Regions from separate parts of the Rhizobium sp. Leaf341 genome, predicted to be linked through region 2. Evidence: predicted binding sites of a transcription regulator. Region 2 holds the regulator's gene; the other holds the start of a gene.
What was found. The regulator PhoB, encoded in region 2, activates phosphate uptake and scavenging genes when phosphate is short. The targets are predictions, from matches to a motif close to TGTCATNNANCTGTCAT.
Positions count from the first base shown of each region.

Region 1 (10,559 bases), on a different contig from region 2:
CGATGCGGTGCGCCAGTTTCATCGCTTCATCGAGATCCTCGCTCACGAGGAGGACGGCCGCACCGTTGCGCGCCGATGCCTGCAACCGGGCATGCACGGCCGCCGTTGCGCGGGCATCGAGGCCTCGACTGGGGCTTTGCGCCACGATGATGCTCGGCGGGTCCGAAAATTCGCGCGCGATGACCAGTTTCTGCGCGTTCCCGCCGGAAAGCAGCGCTGCCTTCTGGGACAGCGCGCGGACGCCCTGAACGTCGAAGCTGGACAGCGCCTCCTCGGCATTCTTGCGCAGACGGCCACGCCGCAACCAGAGCCATGAGCCGTACCGCCCACGGGCCACGTCGCCGACGCCGTAGTTTTCGGCGACCGAGAGACCTCCTGCCAGCGCGTACCGGTACCGGTCGGCCGGAATGAATGCGACACCATACCGTCGCAGGCGCGCCGGATCCGCCGCGTTGACGGTCTCTCCGGCATCCTCGAACTGAACCGAGCCGGAGCCAGCGCGGCGCAGACCCATCAGCACTTCGGTCAGCTCGCTCTGGCCATTGCCGGACACGCCCGCAATCGCATAGATCTCGCCCGCCCGCACATGAAAGGAAACGGCGTCGACCGCCTTGGTCCCATCCGCGCGCCGGACGGAAAGGCCCAGCGTCTCCAGCCGTCGCCGTCCGAAGACCGGTTGCGTCTCCCGCGCCGTCGGCAGGGTCTCCCCGACCGTCAGGCGGGTCAGTTCCTCCAGCGAGGTGCCCTTGGGGTCGACGGAGCCAACGGTGCGCCCACCCCGCAGGATCGTCACGCGATCCGCAAATCGCTTCACATCCATGAGCTTGTGCGTAACGAGAACGACCGCCGTTCCGCTTGCGGCCAGTCGTCTCAGGGTCAGCATCAGCTTTTCGGCTTCCTGATCGGTCAAGACGGCCGTCGGTTCGTCGAGAATGAGGATCCGCGCGCCGGCAATCAGCGCCTTGATCACCTCGACCCGCTGCTGTTCGGCGATGGATAGACTGTCGATGCGGGCATCCGGATCGAGCGTGCCACCGAGTGCGGCTGCCTGCTCGTGGATGGCGGCACGCATCGCCAGGCGTTCGCCCTTGGCCGACACGAAGCGATCGGCGGAACCGAGCCGTGAAAGGAGCACGTTGTCGAGAATGGAGAAGGGGCGCACGAGCTTGAAATGCTGGTGCACCATGCCGATGCCGAGAGCTGCAGCTTCTCGAGGACCCGAGAGCCGGGTTTCCCGCCCTGCCAGTCTGAGCGAACCGCTGTCGGGGGTGTAGAGCCCGCAGCAGATATTCATCAGCGTCGACTTCCCGGCTCCATTCTCGCCCAGCAAGGCATGGATTTCGCCTGCCGCCGCAGAAAAGCTGGCCCCGTCGAGCGCCTGGAAACCGTCGAACGCTTTGCTGACGCGCTCGAGCTCCAGAAGGGAATGGGTCATGGACATGCTTTCCGGATGTGTGGACTGCGCCCGGCGCTGGCGAAGGACCATCGCCGGGCCGTTGCCGTTACTTCTGCGAGATGACGCCGGGCACGAACCAGTCCATCGTCCACAGTTCGGGATCGGTGATGGCGACATTTGCCGCCAGACGCTCTTTCCCGTCCCGGTCCTTCAAGGGCCCGGTGAAGACCGGATTGCCGTCGATGATCGACTGTCGCGCCGCCATGATCTTCTTCTTATTGTCGGCGGAGACGGCCGGTCCGCAGCAGGCGATGTCGGTTCCACCTTCCTTGATTCCCGGAAAGGCCCCATACGGCGCAGGCTCCCAGCTTCCCGCCTTTATTTTTTCGATCTCCGGCGCCAGGAATTTTGCCCAGGTCCACACCGAGGAGCACTGCGTGGCCTTCGGAGCGAACTCGGTCAGGTCGCGATGGTGCCCGGTGCCGTAAACGCCCCGTTCCTGCGCGACGATCTGCGGCGTGGGCGTATCCACATGCTGGCCGATCACGTCGATGCCCTCATCGATCAGTGCCGATGCTGCGGCCCGTTCCTTGACGGGATCGTTCCAAGAGCCAGTGAACACCACCGTCAGGGTCGCGTCGGGATTGATCGTCCTTGCGCCGAGTTCGTAGGCATTGATCGTCCAGTTGACCACCGGAAGCGGGTTTGCGGCGACGAAACCGAGCTTTCCGGTCTTGGAGGCGGCGGCTGCTGCCATGCCGCAGAGATACTGGCTCTGATAGGTGCGCCCATAGAAGGATTCGAGATTCGGACCGTTGGTGATGCCGCTGGCATTGAGGAAGGCAATCTTCGGATAGGACTCGGAAAGCTTCTTGAACGTGTCGGAGTATCCGAAGGCGGTGCCGATGATGATGTTGTAGCCACGCTGGATGAAGCGTTCCACCGGCGGGCTGATGGAGGCCGAATCTTCGGACACCTTTTCCACCATCGGGATCTTCGCACCGAGCGCCTTTTCCAGCGCAGGGCGAGCCTCCTCGAATGCCTGGCTCCACCCGCCGTCGTTCTTGGGCCCGAACAGGATGACGGCGGCCTTCGGCGCTCCCTCCACCTTGAATTCGGCAGCCGATGCGAGCGACGCGGCAAAAATGGAGGCGGCGGCCGCTAGAATGACGGCCTTCTTTCGTCTGATCATTCGTCAGTTCTCCTGGGATTGGCCGACCGCGAGAGAGGTCGGAGATCGAAGTGCAGTCACAGCATTTTATTGATTCGAAAGACGTTTCCCTCAGGATCGAGGAGGACGGCCTGGTACCAGTTGTAATAGGTCGTGTAGGGCGGCTTGATGAGCCGCGCACCCATGGACACCGCAACCGGCACGAGGCGATCGACGTCCTCCGGCTGGTCGACGTCGATGTTGAGGAGGAATTTGATCCCCGTCGGTCCGGAGAATTCGCCGAGGCCGAGAAGGTCGTAAGCGTCCTGCGCGTTGAAGCCGAGACAGCTTTGCCCCGTCCTCAGGCCGACGAAGATCGGCGAGCGGATGTCCGGAATCTCTTCGAAACCGAACAGGTCGCGATAGAAACCCGAAAGCGAGACGATGTCTTTCGTGAAGACGTTGACATAGGACAGGTTCACGGGGCCGACCCTTGCTCGGAGAAATCGATAGGCGCGCGGGCATGCGGACACGGCAGACGGAAGACGCCGTCCGTGTCCTGCCGTCCTTCGCGGGGATGGATCAGGCGGCTTTTTCGCCCTTGCCGAAGGTCGTCTGCTTGACGAACTTGCTTTTCAGATGGTCGCCGGACGTGACGCGCTCGTATTTGGCAGCCCCACCCTTTTCGATGCAGCCCGGCAGGCACTCGATGATCGCGTCGTAATTCGGCTGATGGAAGAACACGATCGAAAGGCGATCCACGTTGTCTTCCGACTCCAGCGACGGGTTGACCACCCGGTGAACCGTCGAGGTCCAGGTATCGTTTGTCCACTGCTGCATGAGATCGCCGATGTTGACGATGAAGGCCCCTTCGATCACGGGGACGCCGACCCAGTCGCCGGCTTTGTTCTTCACCTCGAGGCTGCGATCTCCGCGTTCCTTGCGCAGGATGGTCATGCTCCCATAGTCCGAATGGGCGCCCGCGCGCAGCTGGCCGGGAAGAGGCTCCATCGTCTGCTTTGGATAGCGCAGCACGCGCATCATCGAGATGTTGCGGTCGATCGTCTTGTCGAAATAGTTTTCATCAAGGTCGAGCGCCAGCGCGAAGAGCCGCATCAGGTCGGTCGCGAGCGCGTCGACGGCCCGAAAGTATTCTTCCCAGACGTCCTTGAGGGCGGCCGGCACCGCGGGCCAGACGTTAGGCGCGAAATGCGGACCGGCGCTTGCCGATGTGTAGTAGGGATCATTGGCCGGTACGTCGACGGGCCCGATGGAGAGGGACTCCTTGATATCCGGCGGTGTCGGCTCATCGAGACTGAACGACAGCCCCTCGCCGCCCACGGCGGAGTATCCGCGAACCTGGTCCGGAGCCGGCCGGTCGCATTTGACCTTCTCGCCATGTGGCAGCGCAAAGAATTCGGCGGAGACGGCATGAGTCTTGCGAAGAAGATCTTCGGAAATGCCGTGCCCGGAAACGACGAGAAAGCCGATGTCGCGGCACGCCTGTCCGATCTTCGCAGCGACGGCTGCTTTTCCTTCGGCAGACCCTTCCTTGTAGGGGGCAAGATCGATTACGGGAACTTCAAGCAAGGTCATCGGTGTCTTCCTCGATCGGTTGGGCGCGTTCGAACGCTGTTCGCTCATGCTGCAGACAGGAAATGCAAACGATATGCCAACCGCAAAACCAAGCTTTCCCGCCGATCAAGGGCTTTGAAATTTACCAGTTGATCAAAAAACCTTCACTTAAATTAAGATCGTCTAAAATTTAGGCGATCTGCTCTGCTCGAGGATGCGTTCGATGCGATGTGCGCCGACACTGTCCCGAAACCTGTTCTCACGGCATCCGGCACGGCGCCAAATGCTATGTAAAACTTAGAAAAGAGGCGTTGAAAAGCGGCGCTACAGGCGTAGTTCCCCGATGCGAGGATCATGTCATGTGGAGGATATCATCATGTTCAAGCTATGGCCCGGAATGGTTGCGGCGAGTTGCGTCGCGGCCGTGATGGCAAGCGCACCCGTCTACGCTGTTGAACCTCCGGCGTCCCCGCCGGCAGACACGCCGTTGAAGGCGTTCGTCACCTCTGTCGAGGCGGACAAGTCGATCACGTTCCGCCTTTTTGCCCCTGCGGCAAGGTCGGTCGCCGTGGTCCTCGGGCAGCAGGCGCCGATGATGATGACGCGGGGCGAGAACGGCGTGTGGACGGCCAAGAGCGACGTCCTCGCTCCCAACCTCTACGAGTATTATTTCAACATCGACGGCTTCCGCAGCATCGATCCGGGCACGAACCAGCCGAAGCCGCAGAGACAGGTCAATACAAGCCTCATTCTCGTGCCGGGCGGCATCCTGGACACCCGCGACGTGCCGCATGGCGACCTGCGCCTGGTGACCCTGTCGTCCAAGGCGCTGACATCGCAGCGGCAGATGCACGTCTACACGCCGCCCGGCTATACCGACGCATCGGAGCCCTTGCCGGTCGTCTATCTCTACCACGGCTTCGGAGACACCGTGGATTCCTGGGTGACACAGGGACGCGCGCCCCAGATCCTCGACAATCTGCTGGCGGAAAAGAAGATCCGGCCGATGATCGTCGTCATTCCCGACACCGAGGCCGATATCCCCGAGGCCATCGCCGAAAACTTTCCAGCATCCGAGCGTCGGAAGGACTTCTATCCGATCAATGCGGAGGCGATCGACCGCGAGCTGATGACGGATCTCATTCCCTATATGGAAAAAACGTACCGCGTACGCACGGATGCCGATGGCCGGGCCGTCGTCGGCCTCTCGCAGGGCGGCTATCAGGCGCTGGTCTCAGGCCTCTCGCATCTTGGAACCTTCGGCTGGGTCGCGACCTTCAGCGGCGTCTCGACCACCACGGTGCCCAACAAGGCCGTCGATGCCGCGCTGGACGCGCCGGATACGATCAACAAGGCGCTGCGGAACTTCACGGTGACCGTGGGCTCGAAAGATACGGTCACGGGAAAGGATATTGCCGGCCTGAAGGCAAAGCTCGACGAGAAGAAGATCGCCCACGAGTATCATGAGTACAAGGATCTGCAACACGAGATGGATGTGTGGCGACCGTCGCTGATCGCCTTCCTCGAAAGGGCCTTTAGGGAATAGCGCTCAATCGTCACCGCTTTTTCGAGATCCGATCTCCGACGATGCAGCTGACGTGCTGTCATACGTGTCCGGCACATACATGTCCGCCGGCACGGGCTTTCGGTAATAGTCGGCGTGCCGGGTGCGCGCCGGCAATTCGATCGACGGCTTCGGCACGTCTTCGTAAGGGATCTGCTGCAGGAGATGCGAGATGCAGTTCAGGCGGGCCTTGCGCTTGTCGACGGCGTCCACCACCCACCACGGGGACTCGGGACGGTGCGTGCGCTCCAGCATGTCCTCCTTGGCCTTCGTGTAGGCCTCCCAGTGAATGCGGCTCTCCAGATCCATCGGGGACAGCTTCCATTGTTTCAGGGGATCGCGGATCCGCATGTTGAAGCGGAAGGCCTGCTCCTCGTCGGTAATCGAGAACCAGTATTTGATCAGGATGATGCCCGAGCGTACGAGCATCGACTCGAACTGCGGAACCGACTGGAAGAACTCTTCGAGTTCATCCGGCGTGCAAAATCCCATCACGCGCTCCACGCCCGCCCGGTTGTACCAGCTGCGATCGAACAGCACGATCTCGCCGGCGGTCGGCAGGTGCTGAACGTATCGCTGGAAATACCATTGATGGCGCTCGCGCTCGGACGGCGCCGGGAGCGCGACCACGCGGCAGACCCGGGGATTGAGCCTCTGGGTCACGCGCTTGATGGCTCCGCCCTTCCCGGCCGAATCCCGCCCTTCGAACAGCACGACGACCTTCAGCTTCTTGTACTGGACCCAATCCTGCAGGCGGACCAGCTCATGCTGGAGGCGAAACAGCTCGCGGAAATAGATCTTGCGGTCGAGAAGCGGCGCGCCCGTTGGCGTGCCGTCTTCCTCGAAGAGGTCATCCAGCCGATCCTCCTCCAGCTGCATCTCCAGCTCCTCGTCGAAACTGTCGATGATCTCCGCCTTGATGCGGGCGAGCTGGGCCGGGTCATTGATGTTCATGGGGGCTCCGTGACGGAAGGCAGATGGCGGAAGGGGCGGATCGGGCAGTGGAGGACGTTACAAGCCTACCTGTGTCAGGAGAATGACGATGGTGTTGCAGCTGTCGGCGCGGCCGCGCGACCGCAATCATCAGGATCCTCGTTCGCGTGCATTGACTTAACAGCCATCTTGCGGCCCTGTCGACGCGTGCCGCGGCTGACGCTGTGCCCGATCGAAAGAACAAATGACAGCGATGCCAGGACGTCCACGGGGGACCCGACCGGGCATCGGAACTGAAAGGACGTTTTCTTGGCGACAGGCTTGATAGCGCTACTGGATGACATCGCGGCCATCGCGAAGCTCGCGGCCGCGTCTCTCGACGATGTCGGTGCACAGACGGCAAAGGCCAGCCTCAAGGCCGCCGGGGTCGTCATCGACGACACGGCCGTCACACCGACCTACGTGGTCGGCCTGTCGCCGAGCCGGGAACTGCCGATCATCTGGCGGATCGCCAAGGGCTCGCTGCGCAACAAGCTGGTGTTCCTGCTACCCGCCTGCCTGCTGCTCGGCACCTTCGCGCCTTGGCTGATCACGCCCCTGCTGATGCTTGGCGGCACCTATCTCTGCTTCGAGGGGGCGGAGAAGATCCATGCCGTGCTGTCGGGACATGGCCATGCCGATGCCGCCGCGGCATCGACTGTCGATCCTGCAACCCTCGAGGAGCAGAAGGTGTCCGGCGCCATCCGCACGGATTTCATTCTCTCGGCCGAGATCATGGCGCTGACGCTGGCCAGCGTCTCCACCTCGAACACCGTCACACAGGTCGCCGTGCTCGCCGCTGTCGGCGTTCTGATCACGGTTGCTGTCTATGGCCTCGTGGCCTTCATCGTCAAAGCCGACGATATCGGCCTTCACCTGGTCGCGACGGGCGGGACTGTCGGTCGGGCGATCGGGCACGGCCTTGTCAAGGGAGTGCCCGTTTTCCTCCAGATCCTGGCGATCGTGGGAACCGCGGCCATGCTCTGGGTCGGCGGGAGCATCGTCATTCACGGCCTGGCCGAATTCGGCCTTCATCAACCGGAACATCTCGTCGAGGGCGCTGCGGCCTACGCGCAGGCGGTCGTGGCCATCCTGCCGCAGGTGGTGCACTGGCTGGCGGCCACTGTGGTACAGGCAGTCTTCGGGGCCATTCTCGGCGGCATCGTCGTGCTCGTGATCACCGCGGCGACACCGATCTTCAAGACGCGAAAGACCTGAAAGAACAGGCTGTGCGGCGCGCGGCGCGCGATCACGAAGGGGGTGGCAGCCGACAGAATGCTCGCCACCCACGAAAGCGGTCTTGCGGGATCGCCCGTCTGATCGCATAAGCCCTGCATGTCTGATTCACGAATTTTCGTCGGCCTCAAGTCGGCCAAGAAGAAGTCCAAAGCCGCTGAGGCCCCCTCGGGACCGCAGTGCCAATGGCATGGGTGCGAGAAGATTGGCACGCATCGCGCGCCGGTCGGCCTCGGAGGTGAAGGCCTGTTCCTGATGTTCTGCCTGGATCACATCAAGGAGTACAACAAGGGCTACAATTTCTCTCCGGATCTGTCCGACCCCGTCGTTGCGCGCTACCAGCGTGACGCGATCAGCGGCGCGCGGCCTAGCTTCGGCAAGCCGATCCAGGAGGCGACGGAACTGCCGATGCCCTTCACCGTGCGCTCGGGTTCGGCAAAATCCTTGAACGCCCGCAAGAATGCGGCGCAACGCCTGATGCAGAAGCGCGAGGCGCAGGCGCGGAAACTGAAGGTGCTCGAGGCAAAGGCCTTCGAGACGCTCGGGCTTGCGCATGACGCGACGCCCGACCAGATCAACCGACGCTACAAGGAGCGCATCAAGCTCCACCACCCGGACACGAACGCCGGCAACCGCGCGTCGGAAACCGAACTCCAGGCGACGATCGAAGCCCACAAGATCCTGAAGCTCAACGGCTTCTGCTGAGATATCGACCTCCGTCGCTCACGTGACACCCGCGTCGTCGCCTCTCCCGACGACGCGTCAGCGTATCCGGGATCGCGATCGTCGCCGCCGCGAAGGATTTATCGCCCGATCCGCAATTCCTCTCGCGCAGAACCTCAGGATCCCTATAATCGCCTCCATGGATGCGAGCAGCATCGTCCACGGGGAGGAGAGACCGTGTCGCAAACCATCGCGTTCCTGCCGCCGCGGGCCGGGGTCCTGTCGCAACGGGCGCAGATCATCGCCGATCTCTCCGCCCTACTGCCGGACGGTGGACTGGTGCACGAGGCGCGCGAACTGGTTCCGTTCGAAACGGATGCCTATGTCGCCTATCGGCAACTGCCGCTCGCCGTCGCCCTGCCCCGCACGACGCAGGAAGTGTCCGACGTCCTGCGATACTGCAACCGCCATGGCATTCCGGTCGTCCCGCGCGGTGCAGGGACGTCGTTGTGCGGCGGGGCCATTCCACAGCCGGATGCCGTCGTCCTCGGTCTTTCCCGCATGTCCGCCATTCTGGACATCGATCTCGAAAATCGCGTTGCGCGCGTGCAGGCCGGCGTCACCAACCTCTCGATCTCCGAGACGGTCGGACCCGACGGCTTCTTCTACGCGCCGGATCCGAGTTCCCAGCTTGCCTGCACGATCGGCGGCAACATCGGCATGAACTCCGGCGGCGCGCACTGCCTGAAATACGGCGTGACCACCAACAATCTGCTTGGTGTAACCATGGTGCTGATGGACGGCACCGTCATCACGCTCGGCGGCAAGCATCTCGATGCGGCAGGCTACGACCTGCTTGGGCTGGTCTGCGGCTCGGAGGGGCAGCTCGGCATCGTCACCGAAGCCACGGTGCGCATCCTCGCAAAAGCCGAGGGCGCCCGGCCCGTGCTCTTCGGTTTTGCCACATCGCAAGAGGCCGGCGCCTGCGTTGCCGACGTCATCGGCGCGGGCATCATCCCCGTCGCGATCGAGTTCATGGACCGCCAGGCGATCGAGATCTGCGAAGCCTTCGCCAAGGCCGGCTATCCCCTCCATGTCGGCGCGTTGCTCATCATCGAAGTCGAGGGGTCGGAAGCCGAGATGGAGGCGATGCTCGCTGCCATCGTGACGATCGCCCGCCGCCACGGCGTGATGACGGTGCGCGAAAGTCAGTCGGCGACCGAAGCCGCCCTGATCTGGAAGGGCCGCAAGTCGGCCTTCGGCGCGACGGGCCGCATCGCCGACTATATCTGCATGGACGGCACGGTGCCGCTCGGCAAACTGTCCCATGTGCTGCAGCGGACAGACGAGATCTGCACCGCGCTCGGTCTGCGCGTCGCCAATGTCTTCCATGCCGGCGACGGCAACATGCATCCGCTCATCCTGTTCGACGCCAACAATCCCGAGGAGGCCGCAAAGGCCGAAGAGGCGGGCAACGAGATCCTGAAAGTCTGCGTGGAGGCAGGCGGATGCCTGACGGGCGAGCACGGTGTCGGGATCGAGAAGCGCGACCTGATGCGCTTCCAGTTCTCAGATGTCGATCTCGCCCAGCAGATGGCTGTCCGCTATGCCTTCGACCCCGATTGGCTGCTGAACCCCTCCAAGGTCTTTCCGCTCGAAGGGCGGCCAGCCGCATGAGCGATGTTTATCGTCCGCAAAGCGAAGCGGAGGCCTGCGAGATCATCCGGCACGCGGCCGGGGTACGGATGCCGCTATCTCTCGTCGGCAGCAACACGCGCGCCGGTCTCGGCAATCGCGTCGAGGCCGATATGGTCGTAACGTCGACCGGCCTTACCGGGGTCATCGATTACGATCCGGGCGAGATGGTCATGACGGCAAAGGCCGGGACCCCGCTGTCCGATATTGCGGCGCTCCTTGATGCCAACGCCCAGATGCTCGCCTTCGAACCGGTGGACCATCGCGGCATCATGAACACGCGGGGCGAGCCGACCATCGGCGGCGTT
Region 1 is NZ_LMPE01000012.1:201,682-212,240, reverse strand. Features, by position in the region: gene ASG03_RS13925 (ABC transporter ATP-binding protein) at 1-1,435, opposite strand, end outside; gene ASG03_RS13920 (BMP family ABC transporter substrate-binding protein) at 1,503-2,588, opposite strand; gene ASG03_RS13915 (VOC family protein) at 2,645-3,028, opposite strand; gene ASG03_RS13910 (isopenicillin N synthase family dioxygenase) at 3,129-4,142, opposite strand; gene ASG03_RS13905 (esterase) at 4,498-5,667, shown strand; gene ppk2 (polyphosphate kinase 2) at 5,671-6,639, opposite strand; gene ASG03_RS13895 (DUF808 domain-containing protein) at 6,928-7,875, shown strand; gene ASG03_RS13890 (J domain-containing protein) at 7,993-8,598, shown strand; gene ASG03_RS13885 (FAD-linked oxidase C-terminal domain-containing protein) at 8,794-10,233, shown strand; gene ASG03_RS13880 (FAD-binding protein) at 10,230-10,559, shown strand, end outside.
Region 1: ppk2 (polyphosphate kinase 2) is a predicted target of PhoB. The motif match lies at 6,711-6,727, and genes of this name have one in related genera.

Region 2 (10,559 bases):
CCGGCGATCTCCTCCAGCGAAGCGCCGTCCAGCGGAACGATGCCCTGGTAGCGCTGGGTGTATTCGCCCTGATCGATGGTGAAGGCAAGGATGCCCTGGCCGAGCAGATCCTGTGGATCGGTTTCGCCCTTGTCAATCGCGCTGGCCAGCGCCTCTTCGTCGTAGCGGGCATAAGCGCGCACGCGATCCGGCGTCGAGAAGTCGGCGACCACGAGATCGACCGGGCCATCGCTTTTCGTCTGGATGATGAGCTTGCCATCGAACTTCAGCGAAGTGCCGAGGAGGACGGTGAGCACCACCGTTTCCGCCACGAGGCGTGCGACCGGCAACGGATAATTGTGCCGTTCGAGGATCGCATCCAGCATGGGGCCAAGCTGAACGGCGCGACCGCGCACGTCGAGGCCCTCCACCTGAAAAGGCACGACGCGGTCATCGCCCGCGTAACCGAATTCGCCGAGATCTGGTCCTTTGTCCACCATGTCCATGCTCCTGATGCATGACCCGCCGCGGCGAGCCCGAACGCAGATGACGGCGCCCCGGACAGGTCCGGGTTTTGCACGCCACAACGCCATTCTATTGGATCGATATGAAATGCCAGCAAAAATCGTGACATTCCGCTTTGCACCTAGATCGGTGGCCGAATGCCGTTTTTCAAGGTTTTGACGATGCGCGTCGCAGGCAGGCTCTCAGAGCGCGCCCAGGCACCAGGCAAGGATCGACTTCTGGGCATGAAGGCGGTTTTCCGCCTCGTCGAACACCACGGACTGACGTCCGTCAATGACCTCGTCGGTCACTTCCTCGCCCCGATGCGCCGGCAGGCAGTGCATGAAGAGCGCGTTCTCGTCCGCCTTCGACATCAGCGCAGCATTGACCTGATAGGGCTGGAAGACGTTGTGTCCCCGGGCGCGATGCTCCTGGTTCATCGACACCCAGGTGTCCGTGACGACGCAATCGGCACCGGAGACCGTCTTTTCCGCGTCATGCGACAGGATCACGTTGCCGCCATTGTTGCGCGCCCAGTTGAGAATTTTGTCGTCGGGTTCGGAGCCGAGCGGCACCGCCATCTTCATCGTGTAGCCGAAACGCGCCGATCCCTCGATGAAGGAATGCAGCACGTTGTTGCCGTCGCCCGTCCAGGCAATGGTCTTGCCCTTTACCGGGCCGCTATGCTCTTCGAAAGTCATGATGTCGGCCATGATCTGGCAGGGATGCGTCGTGTCTGTCAGGGCATTGATGACCGGCACGGTCGCATGTTCGGCAAGCTCGAGCAGGCGGCTGTGGTCTGTCGTGCGGATCATGATGGCATCGACGTACCGAGAGAGAACCTTGGCCGTATCGCCGATCGTCTCGGCGCGACCGAGCTGCATTTCCGTGCCCGAAAGGAACAGCGTCTCGCCGCCGAGCTGGCGCATGCCGACGTCGAACGACACACGGGTTCGGGTGGAAGGCTTTTCGAAGATCATGGCGAGCATCTTGCCGGCCAGCGGCTTTTCCGCAGTCCCGGCCTTGGTCGCTGCCTTTCGCACCCGGGCATCATCGATGATGGAGCGCAGGTTCTCTGCCGACATGGCGGAGAGATCGAGGAAGTGGCGAGGTTCGGCCATGAAAATGCGGTGTCCTGTCCTTGTGCCCGGGGGCGGCTCCAAGGCGTTCTTGGAGCCTATGCCTTCTGCGCGGGCCGGCTGTCGGTAATCCTGATGTCGAAGGCGTCCAGATCACGCACGCGCGCGCTGTTTGACCGCCGTCAACGTTTCGCTGGCGCGTTCGATGCGGGCGAGACCCTCGCGGGCTTCGTCCGCGCTGGTGATCAGCGGCGGCAGCAGGCGGATGACGTTTTCCCCTGCGGGAACGGCCAGCATCTTCTCCGCCCGGATCGCCTTCAGCAGGTCGGCGGAGGGAACCGCCGCCTTGATGCCGAGCATGAGGCCTTCGCCGCGGATTTCCTCGATTACATCGGGGAAACGATCGGCAAGCGAGGCCAGCCCCTGACGGAAGACGAGTGCGACATCCCGCACATGCTCGAGAAACCCATCGCCGAGAACGACGTCCAGCACGGCATTGCCGATCGCCATGGCCAGCGGATTGCCGCCGTAGGTCGAACCATGCGTGCCCGCGACCATCCCCGAGGCGGCCTCTTCCGTGGCAAGGCAGGCGCCAAGCGGGAAGCCGCCGCCGATGCCCTTTGCGGCCGCGAGGATATCCGGAGATATGCCGGACCATTCATAGGCAAAGAGCTTGCCGGTTCGTCCGACGCCACACTGGACCTCATCGAAGATCAGCATCAGGCCGTGCTCGTCGCACAATGCGCGCAGCGCCTGCAGGAAGGCCTTGGGTGCCGGGCGTATCCCGCCCTCGCCCTGGATCGGCTCGATCAGGATCGCCGCGGTTTCCTCGGTGATCGCATCCTTGACGGCATCCAGGTCGGCAAAGGGGACCTGGACGAAGCCCGGTGCCTTGGGGCCGAAGCCTTCGAGATATTTCGCCTGGCCGCCGGCCGCGATCGTCGCGAGCGTGCGCCCGTGAAAGGCGCCCTCGAAGGTAATGACGTGGAAACGCTCCGGCCGGCCCTTGGAAAACTGGTAGCGGCGCGCCGTCTTGATGGCGCATTCCAGCGCTTCCGCACCGGAATTGGTGAAGAAGACCTTGTCCGCGAACGTGTTGTCGGTCAGACGCTTGGCGAGCTTTTCCTGCCCGGGAATCTCGTACAGATTGGAGAGATGCCAAACCTTTTCGGCCTGGTCCTTCAGCGCTGCGACGAGATGCGGATGCGCGTGGCCAAGGGAATTGACGGCGACACCTGCGGCGAAGTCGAGATAGCGCGACCCATCTTCCGCCACCAGCCAGACGCCCTCGCCGCGCTCGAAGCGCAGCGGCGCACGCATATAGGTCTCGTAAAGCGGGGTTGCCTCGGCCATCGTGCCTGTCTCCTCGTCCTGTCCGCACACTCTGCGGGGAAGGTTCGATCCGTTTTGCAGCGGCCGACAGCGCCGGCCCGAAATGAAAAATACCGCCCTGACGGCGGCGAGCGCACTATCGGTATTTCGGGTGCCGCTGTCAACAAAACTCCCGGAAAGACAGGCCTCGGATGCATTTTTCGAGCACGATGCTTTCCGGCAAAAAGGTCTTGCAAATATATCACGCGGCGACAGCAAGTTGGGGAAAACCCAAAAATCGATTCGGCGCGATTCCCGGGACTCTTGTCACGGAGTCACCCCGTCTCTACGTTACCAAGGAATTGCTAGACGCATGCGGCGGACCTAGTCACCAGAAGAGTCAAGGCGTTGCAGCTTCGGAGCCATCCGGAGCGCGGTGAGGGATTCGTCCTTTGGTACGGCCTGGAACGGAGACGACAATGAACTGGACTGACGAGCGGGTAGAGAGACTGAAGAAGCTCTGGGCCGAAGGGCTGAGCGCGAGCCAGATCGCGGCGCAGCTTGGTGGCGTCAGCCGCAACGCCGTCATCGGCAAGGTTCATCGCCTGTCGCTTCCGGGCCGCGCAAAGGCAGGCGGCGCCTCGCCGAGCGCAACCCGTCCCAAGCGCCCCGTCGTCGTTGCCCGTCCGGCAGCACCGGAAGCCGTGGTGGCGAGCACAGCCCCCCGCTCCGCCCCCCAGCGTTCGATGGCCCGCCCGGTCAGCGTGAACGTCATCGAAGATTCCGAAAGCGCATTCGCGCCGGAAACCGCACTGGCGGTAACGAACAGCGCAGGCAGCGCGACGGGCAGCAATGTCGTGGTGCCCATGTCCCGCAAGCTGGTGCTGACGCAGCTGACCGATCGCACCTGCAAGTGGCCGATCGGCGACCCGATGAAGGACGAATTCCACTTCTGCGGAAACGACTCCCCAGATAGCTCGCCCTACTGCACGTTCCACGCCAAGCTGGCCTATCAGCCCTCGGCCGAGCGCCGTCGCGCCCGATAAGAGAACGCCCTGCAGTCGGAACGCAAGAACGCCTTCTTCGCTCTGCGAGGAAGGCGTTTTCGCTTCAGGCCTCGGCCGGAGCACGCGCAGCGGGTAAGCAGCTTTGCTTCGCGACAGGCTCAGCTTTCCAGCGAGTAGCCCGCTCCGCGTACGGTGCGGATCACGTCCTGCATGTTGGAGAAGTTAAGCGCCTTGCGCAGGCGACCGACATGGACATCGACGGTGCGCTCGTCGACGTAGATATCGTGCCCCCAAACGCCATCGAGAAGCTGCGAGCGCGAGAAGACGCGGCCGGGCGACGACATGAAGAACTCGAGCAGACGAAATTCGGTCGGGCCGAGACGGACTTCCCGGGTCTTGCGGTGGACGCGGTGCGTCTCGCGGTCGAGCTCGATGTCGCCGCATTTCAAGAGCGACGACAGCACTTCCGGACGCGCGCGGCGGAGCATGGCTTTCACGCGGGCGATCAGTTCCGGCGTCGAGAACGGCTTGACGACATAATCATCGGCGCCGGTGGCAAGACCACGGACCCGCTCGCTTTCCTCGCCCCGTGCCGTCAGCATGATGATGGGAAGACGCTCCGTCTCGCTGCGCTGGCGAAGGCGCCGGCAGAGCTCGATGCCGGACACGCCGGGGAGCATCCAGTCGAGGATGAGCAGATCCGGCAGCCGTTCCTGCAAGCGAACCTCTGCCTCGTCGCCCCGATTGATGGTATCGACATCGAAACCTTCGGCCTCAAGATTGTACCGCAGCAGGACGCTCAGGGCTTCTTCATCTTCGACAACGGCTATTCTCGGCTGCATTTCTGGACTCCGTAGTGTCCTCGTCGCGTGACGAGGCCTTCGCCAGAACCCGAAGGCGGCGATCATCGTTGACAGTTCAGGCATTTCGGCAAGAGACCACCCTTCGGCCGCCATCCCCAACCTCGAGACAGCGACCGGTCTCAAGACCGAGGACGACGCCGCAGGATGGATTTCTCCCGCGCCGTTCGCTCAGGTGGAGAGTGCGCCGACAGTGTTCGACGAGTCGTCCTTCGGACGTTCGCCGAGCGGCTGCGCGCCGGTCGTCATGTAGTAGATCGTCTCAGCGATATTGGTCGCGTGGTCGCCGATGCGCTCGATGTTCTTGGCGCAGAACAGGAGATGCGTGCACGGGGTAATGTTGCGCGGATCCTCCATCATGTAGGTCAGGAGTTCGCGGAACAGCGAGGTGTAGATCGCGTCGATCTCGCCGTCTCGCTCCCGGATGGCCTTTGCCTTTTCCGCCGAGCGGGAGGCGTAGACATCCAGGACTTCCTTCAGCTGCATCAGCGTCAGTTCGGCCAGATGCTCAATCCCCCGCGCCAACTGGCGCGGCAGACTGGCACTGGAGACCGCGATGACGCGCTTGGCGGTGTTCTTGCCAAGATCGCCGACACGCTCGAGGTCGGCCGCAATGCGGATCGACCCCATGATCTCGCGCAGGTCGGCCGCCATCGGCTGCCGCTTGGCGATCGTGATGATGGCCTTCTCGCCGATCTGGCGCTCGGCGTCATCGAGCACGACGTCGTCGGAAATCACCTTCTGGGCGAGACCCAGATCGGCGTTGACCAGGGCCCGCACGGATTCGGCCACCATCTGCTCGGCAAGGCCGCCCATCTCGGAGATACGGCGGCTGAGATATTTCAGGTCTTCGTCATAGACGGATACGATATGGGTTGCCATGGATCCTGTCCTTGGAGTTCGGTCACGGGCACTTGTCTATCGGTCGCACGACCGGTCAGCCGAAGCGTCCCATGATGTAATCCTGCGTGCGCTGGTCGTCGGGATTGGTGAACATCTTGTCGGTATCGTTCTCCTCGACGAGATTGCCGAGATGGAACATGGCGGTGCGCTGCGAGACGCGGGCTGCCTGCTGCATGGAATGCGTGACGATCACGATCGTGTAGTTGGCGCGCAGTTCGTGGATGAGCTCCTCGACCTTGGCGGTGGCAATCGGGTCGAGCGCCGAGCAGGGTTCGTCCATCAGAATGACCTCAGGACTGACGGCAACGGCGCGTGCGATGCAGAGACGCTGCTGCTGACCACCGGAGAGACCGGTGCCGGATTCGTGCAGGCGATCCTTCACCTCGTTCCAGAGGCCGGCCTTCTGCAGGCTCTGCTCGACAATGGCGTCGAGTTCGGCCTTGCTGCGGGCAAGACCGTGGATCTTCGGGCCGTAGGTCACGTTTTCATAGATCGACTTCGGAAACGGATTGGGTTTCTGGAAGACCATGCCGACGCGGGCGCGCAGTTCGACCACGTCGATCGAGGGATCGTAGATATCACCGTCATCGAGCGTGATCTTGCCGGTGACCCGGCAATGATCGATCGTATCGTTCATGCGGTTCAGCGTCCGCAGAAAGGTCGACTTGCCGCAGCCCGACGGGCCGATCAGCGCCGTGACCGTATTCTCGCGGATGTTGAGGTTCACGTCGAACAGCGCGCGCTTCTCGCCGTAATAGACCGACACATCCTTGCCGATCATCTTGTGAGGGACAGCATTCATCTTCTGATCGACCGCCTTTTCGAGAGTCGCTTCTGACATCATGTTCATTGTTTTCTACCTCACTACCAGCGTCGTTCAAAGCGGCGCCGCAACAGGATCGCGCCAAGGTTCATGATCACCAGGAAGACCAGGAGCACGATGATCGCACCGGAGGTCCGCTCCACGAATGCACGTTCGGCTTCATTGGCCCACATGTAGATCTGGACCGGAAGGGCCGTCGAAGGTTCGAGCGGCGAGCCCGGGAAATCGACCACGAAGGCCACCATGCCGATGAGAAGCAGGGGAGCCGTCTCTCCGAGCGCATGCGCCAGACCGATGATGGTGCCCGTAAGGATGCCCGGCATGGCGAGAGGCAGGACGTGGTGGAAGATGGTCTGCATCTTGGAGGCGCCCAGGCCGAGTGCTGCGGCCCGGATGGACGGCGGCACCGCCTTCAGGGCTGCACGCGTGGCGATGATGATGGTGGGCAACGTCATCAGGGTGAGGACCAGACCGCCGACGAGCGCCGCCGAACGCGGCATGCCGGCGAAATTGATGAAGATCGACAGGCCGAGCAGACCATAGACGATCGAGGGAACGGCCGCGAGATTGTTGATGTTGACCTCGATGAGGTCGGTCAGCTTGTTCTTCGGAGCGAACTCTTCGAGATAGATCGACGCGGAGACCCCGATCGGCAGCGCGAGCACGAGAACGATCAGCATCATGTAGAGCGAACCGAGGGCCGCAACGCCGATCCCCGCGGCTTCCGGCCGCGACGAGGCGCCCGAGGTGAAGAGGCCCGTGTTGAAGGACTTCGTCATTGCGCCGTCCTGCGCGAGCGTCTGCATCCAGGCGAGCTGCTTGTCCTTCACCTTGCGGTTGGCCTCGTTGACCGTCACGTCGATCTGGCCCTTGTTGGCCGAGTCGATGTTGCCTTCGGCCAGCAGTGCCACCGGGACGGTCTGGCCAATGATGGCGGGATTGGCGACGACGACATCGCGAAGCTGCGTTCGCGCGCTGGCCGAGACCATGTCGGTCGCCAGCTTCACGTCGGCGCGGTTGGCCGGATCGATGCCCAGCTTCTGCACGAGAGCATCGCGCACCAGCAGCGGATAGTTCGCCGTCATCAGCTTGGCGGGATTGCTTGCCCGTTCGTTCTTCGGGTCAATGACCTTTTCGCTGAAGGTGATCGGCAGGACGATCTCGGTCTGCAGGAAGGCGGTGTAGCCCTTGGATACGACGGTCCAGAGGAGGAGGCCGAGGAAGAAGATGCCGATGGCGATCGCCGCGATGCCATAGGCGCGAAAGCGACGTTCTGCGGCGTAGCGGCGCTTGATGCCGATATCGCGACGGCTGACGACGGGACGCGGCGATGCACCGGCGAGCGATGAGGTCATGTCGGTCATTCGTACTGTTCCCGGTATTTGCGCACGATGTAGAGCGCGTAAATGTTGAGGCAGAGCGTGATGGCGAACAGCGTGATGCCGAGCGCAAAGGCGACGAGGGTCTGCGGCGAGGTAAACTCCAGGTCGCCCGTCAGCTGGTTGACGATCTTGACCGTGACGGTGGTCATCGGCTCGAAGGGATTGATCTGCATGCGCGCGGCCACACCCGCGGCGAGCACCACGATCATGGTCTCGCCGACGGCGCGGGATGCCGTCAGCAGCAGTGCCCCGACAATGCCGGGCAGTGCCGCAGGCAGCACAACGCGCTTGATGGTTTCCGAGCGCGTGGCCCCCAACCCGAGAGACCCGTCACGAAGCGAGCGCGGTACCTGCGTAATGATGTCATCCGACAGCGAGGACACGAAGGGGATCAGCATGATGCCCATCACGATGCCGGCTGTCAGCACGCTCTGCGCCTGGATGAAGCTTGTATAATTGCCGGTGACGAGACCGTTCAGCTGGCCCGAGATGTCGCGCAGGAACGGACCGACCGTGACGAGGGCGAAGAAGCCGTAGACGATGGTCGGAATGCCGGCCAGGATCTCCAGGAGCGGCTTGGCGACTGAGCGCACGGTGTTGTTGGCGTATTCCGCCATGTAGATCGCCGCGAAGAGGCCGATCGGCACGGCAAACAGCATGGCCACGAGAGCGATGTAGAGCGTGCCGGCGAGCAGCGGCAGGAGACCGAACTGTCCCGACTGGCCGGCTTGGCCGGCCGCGGCGAAGCGTGGGTCCCACACCGTTCCGAAAAAGAATTCCATCGGCGACACAGACGCGAAGAAGCGCAAGGCTTCCGACAGCATGGAGCCGATGATGCCGATCGTCGTGAGGATGGCGATGGAGGACGCAAGGATCAACCCGCCGAGAATGACCTGCTCGACGCGATTTCGGGCCCGGAAGCGTTGGGAGATACCGCGCAGCGCCAGCACCGCGCCACCGATGGCGAGCAGCAGAACGACCCCGGCCATGGCAAGGTGGCTGGTCGCCGTCATGCCGTTGAAGCGGGTGGCCGACTCGATCATCCAGGGTTCGCCGGCACTGGCCAGCGGAATGCCCTTGGCGGCCATGGCGTCGCGAAGATTGGTGGTGCCGCTGTCGAGCGCACTGCGCTCGGCATCCGAGAGAAGCGCCAGACCGCGGGCGACCGACTTCACCTGCCCCAGCGCCAGCTCGGCAGGCGCGCTGCCCTGGTTGAGGACGTCGGTGGGGAGATGGAAGAGGACGCTGCGATCGATCATCGGCGGAGCTGCGACCAGCCAGACCGCGAGAACCACAAGGGCAGGAAGAAGCGCCCAGATGGCGGCGTAGCTTCCGTGATATCCCGGCAGGGAATGCAGCGAGGACAGCTTGCCGCCGGCCGTGGCGATGGCCCGCGATCGACCCATCACGAAGGCCGATGCGCCGACGAGGAGGACGAGGAGAAAGAGAAGGGAGGCGCTCATGATCTGGGTCCCCCGGTCGTTTCACGACATCGCATGCTGCAAGATCGGACGCCGGCCATTCGAACGTTGAGGTTCCGGCACGGCGCCCCTGCGCCGTGCCGGATGATCCGGGGAGACTGCGTCTCCGGATCGACGTTTCTTACAGCATCGTGCCGTCGGCAAAGGCCTTGCGGTCGGCTTCGCGCTCGGCGTCCGGCGCCGAAACGAGGCCGTAGGCCGCCAGCGGGCTTTCCGGGCCGACCATCTGGTCGTCCAGGAAGAATTCCACGAATTCCTTCAGGCCGGGAATGACGCCGAGGTGTGCCTTCTTGACGTAGAAGAACAGCGGGCGCGAGACCGGATATTCGCCGGAAGCGATCGTTTCCGTGGAGGGCACCACGCCGTTGACGGTGGCGACCTTCAGCTTGTCGGCGTTGTTTTCGTAGAATGCCAGGCCGAAGACGCCGATGCCGTTCTTGTTGGCAGCGATACGCGCGAGGGTTTCCGTGTAGTCGCCGTCAATGTCGACAGCCTTTCCGTCTTTGCGAACGGCGACGCAGGTGCGCGCCTGCTCCTTGGCGTCAGAAACGGCAGCCTTGATGACGTCTTCAGCACCGGAAGCCTTGCAGCCGGCATGAAGGATCTTTTCTTCGAAGACTTCGCGCGTGCCGTGCTTCTCGCCCGGGATGTAGGCCGCAATGTCGGCGTCCGGCAGGTTCTTGTTGACCTCAGACCACTTCGTGTAGGGGTTGGCGACGATCTTGCCGTCGACGACCACCTGAGCTGCGAGGCCGAGGTAGAGATCCTTCGGCTCGAGCTTCAGGTCGGCATTGCCGCTGTCGGTGGCAAACACGATGCCGTCATAGCCGATCTTGACTTCCTGCACTTCGGTCACGCCGGCAGCCTTGCACTCGGCCAGCTCGCTGTCCTTGATCTTGCGCGAGGCATTGGCGATGTCGATTGTATCGGGGCCGACGCCCTTGCAGAATTCCTTGAGGCCGGCGCCCGTGCCGCCGGATTCAACGACCGGCGTCTTGAAGTCCGGGAACGTCTCGCCGAAGGTTTCGGCAACGATCTTGGCATAGGGAAGAACAGTGGACGAACCAGCAATCTGGATCTGGTCGCGAGCGGCAGCGGCGCCAGCAAAGGCGACAGAGGCCACCAGGGCTGCAGCAGTGAGTTTCAGGGCGTTCATGGGATTCTCCCGGATGGGCTTGTGTGGGGTGCGCTAGGGTGTCAGCGCTCGCTTTCGCCGTTTCATTCTCATCG
Region 2 is NZ_LMPE01000003.1:704,960-715,518, forward strand. Features, by position in the region: gene ASG03_RS04905 (Hsp33 family molecular chaperone) at 1-479, opposite strand, end outside; gene argF (ornithine carbamoyltransferase) at 687-1,604, opposite strand; gene ASG03_RS04915 (aspartate aminotransferase family protein) at 1,716-2,915, opposite strand; gene ASG03_RS04920 (GcrA family cell cycle regulator) at 3,353-3,919, shown strand; gene phoB (phosphate regulon transcriptional regulator PhoB) at 4,039-4,722, opposite strand; gene phoU (phosphate signaling complex protein PhoU) at 4,912-5,622, opposite strand; gene pstB (phosphate ABC transporter ATP-binding protein PstB) at 5,678-6,493, opposite strand; gene pstA (phosphate ABC transporter permease PstA) at 6,508-7,830, opposite strand; gene pstC (phosphate ABC transporter permease subunit PstC) at 7,827-9,311, opposite strand; gene ASG03_RS04950 (substrate-binding domain-containing protein) at 9,451-10,485, opposite strand.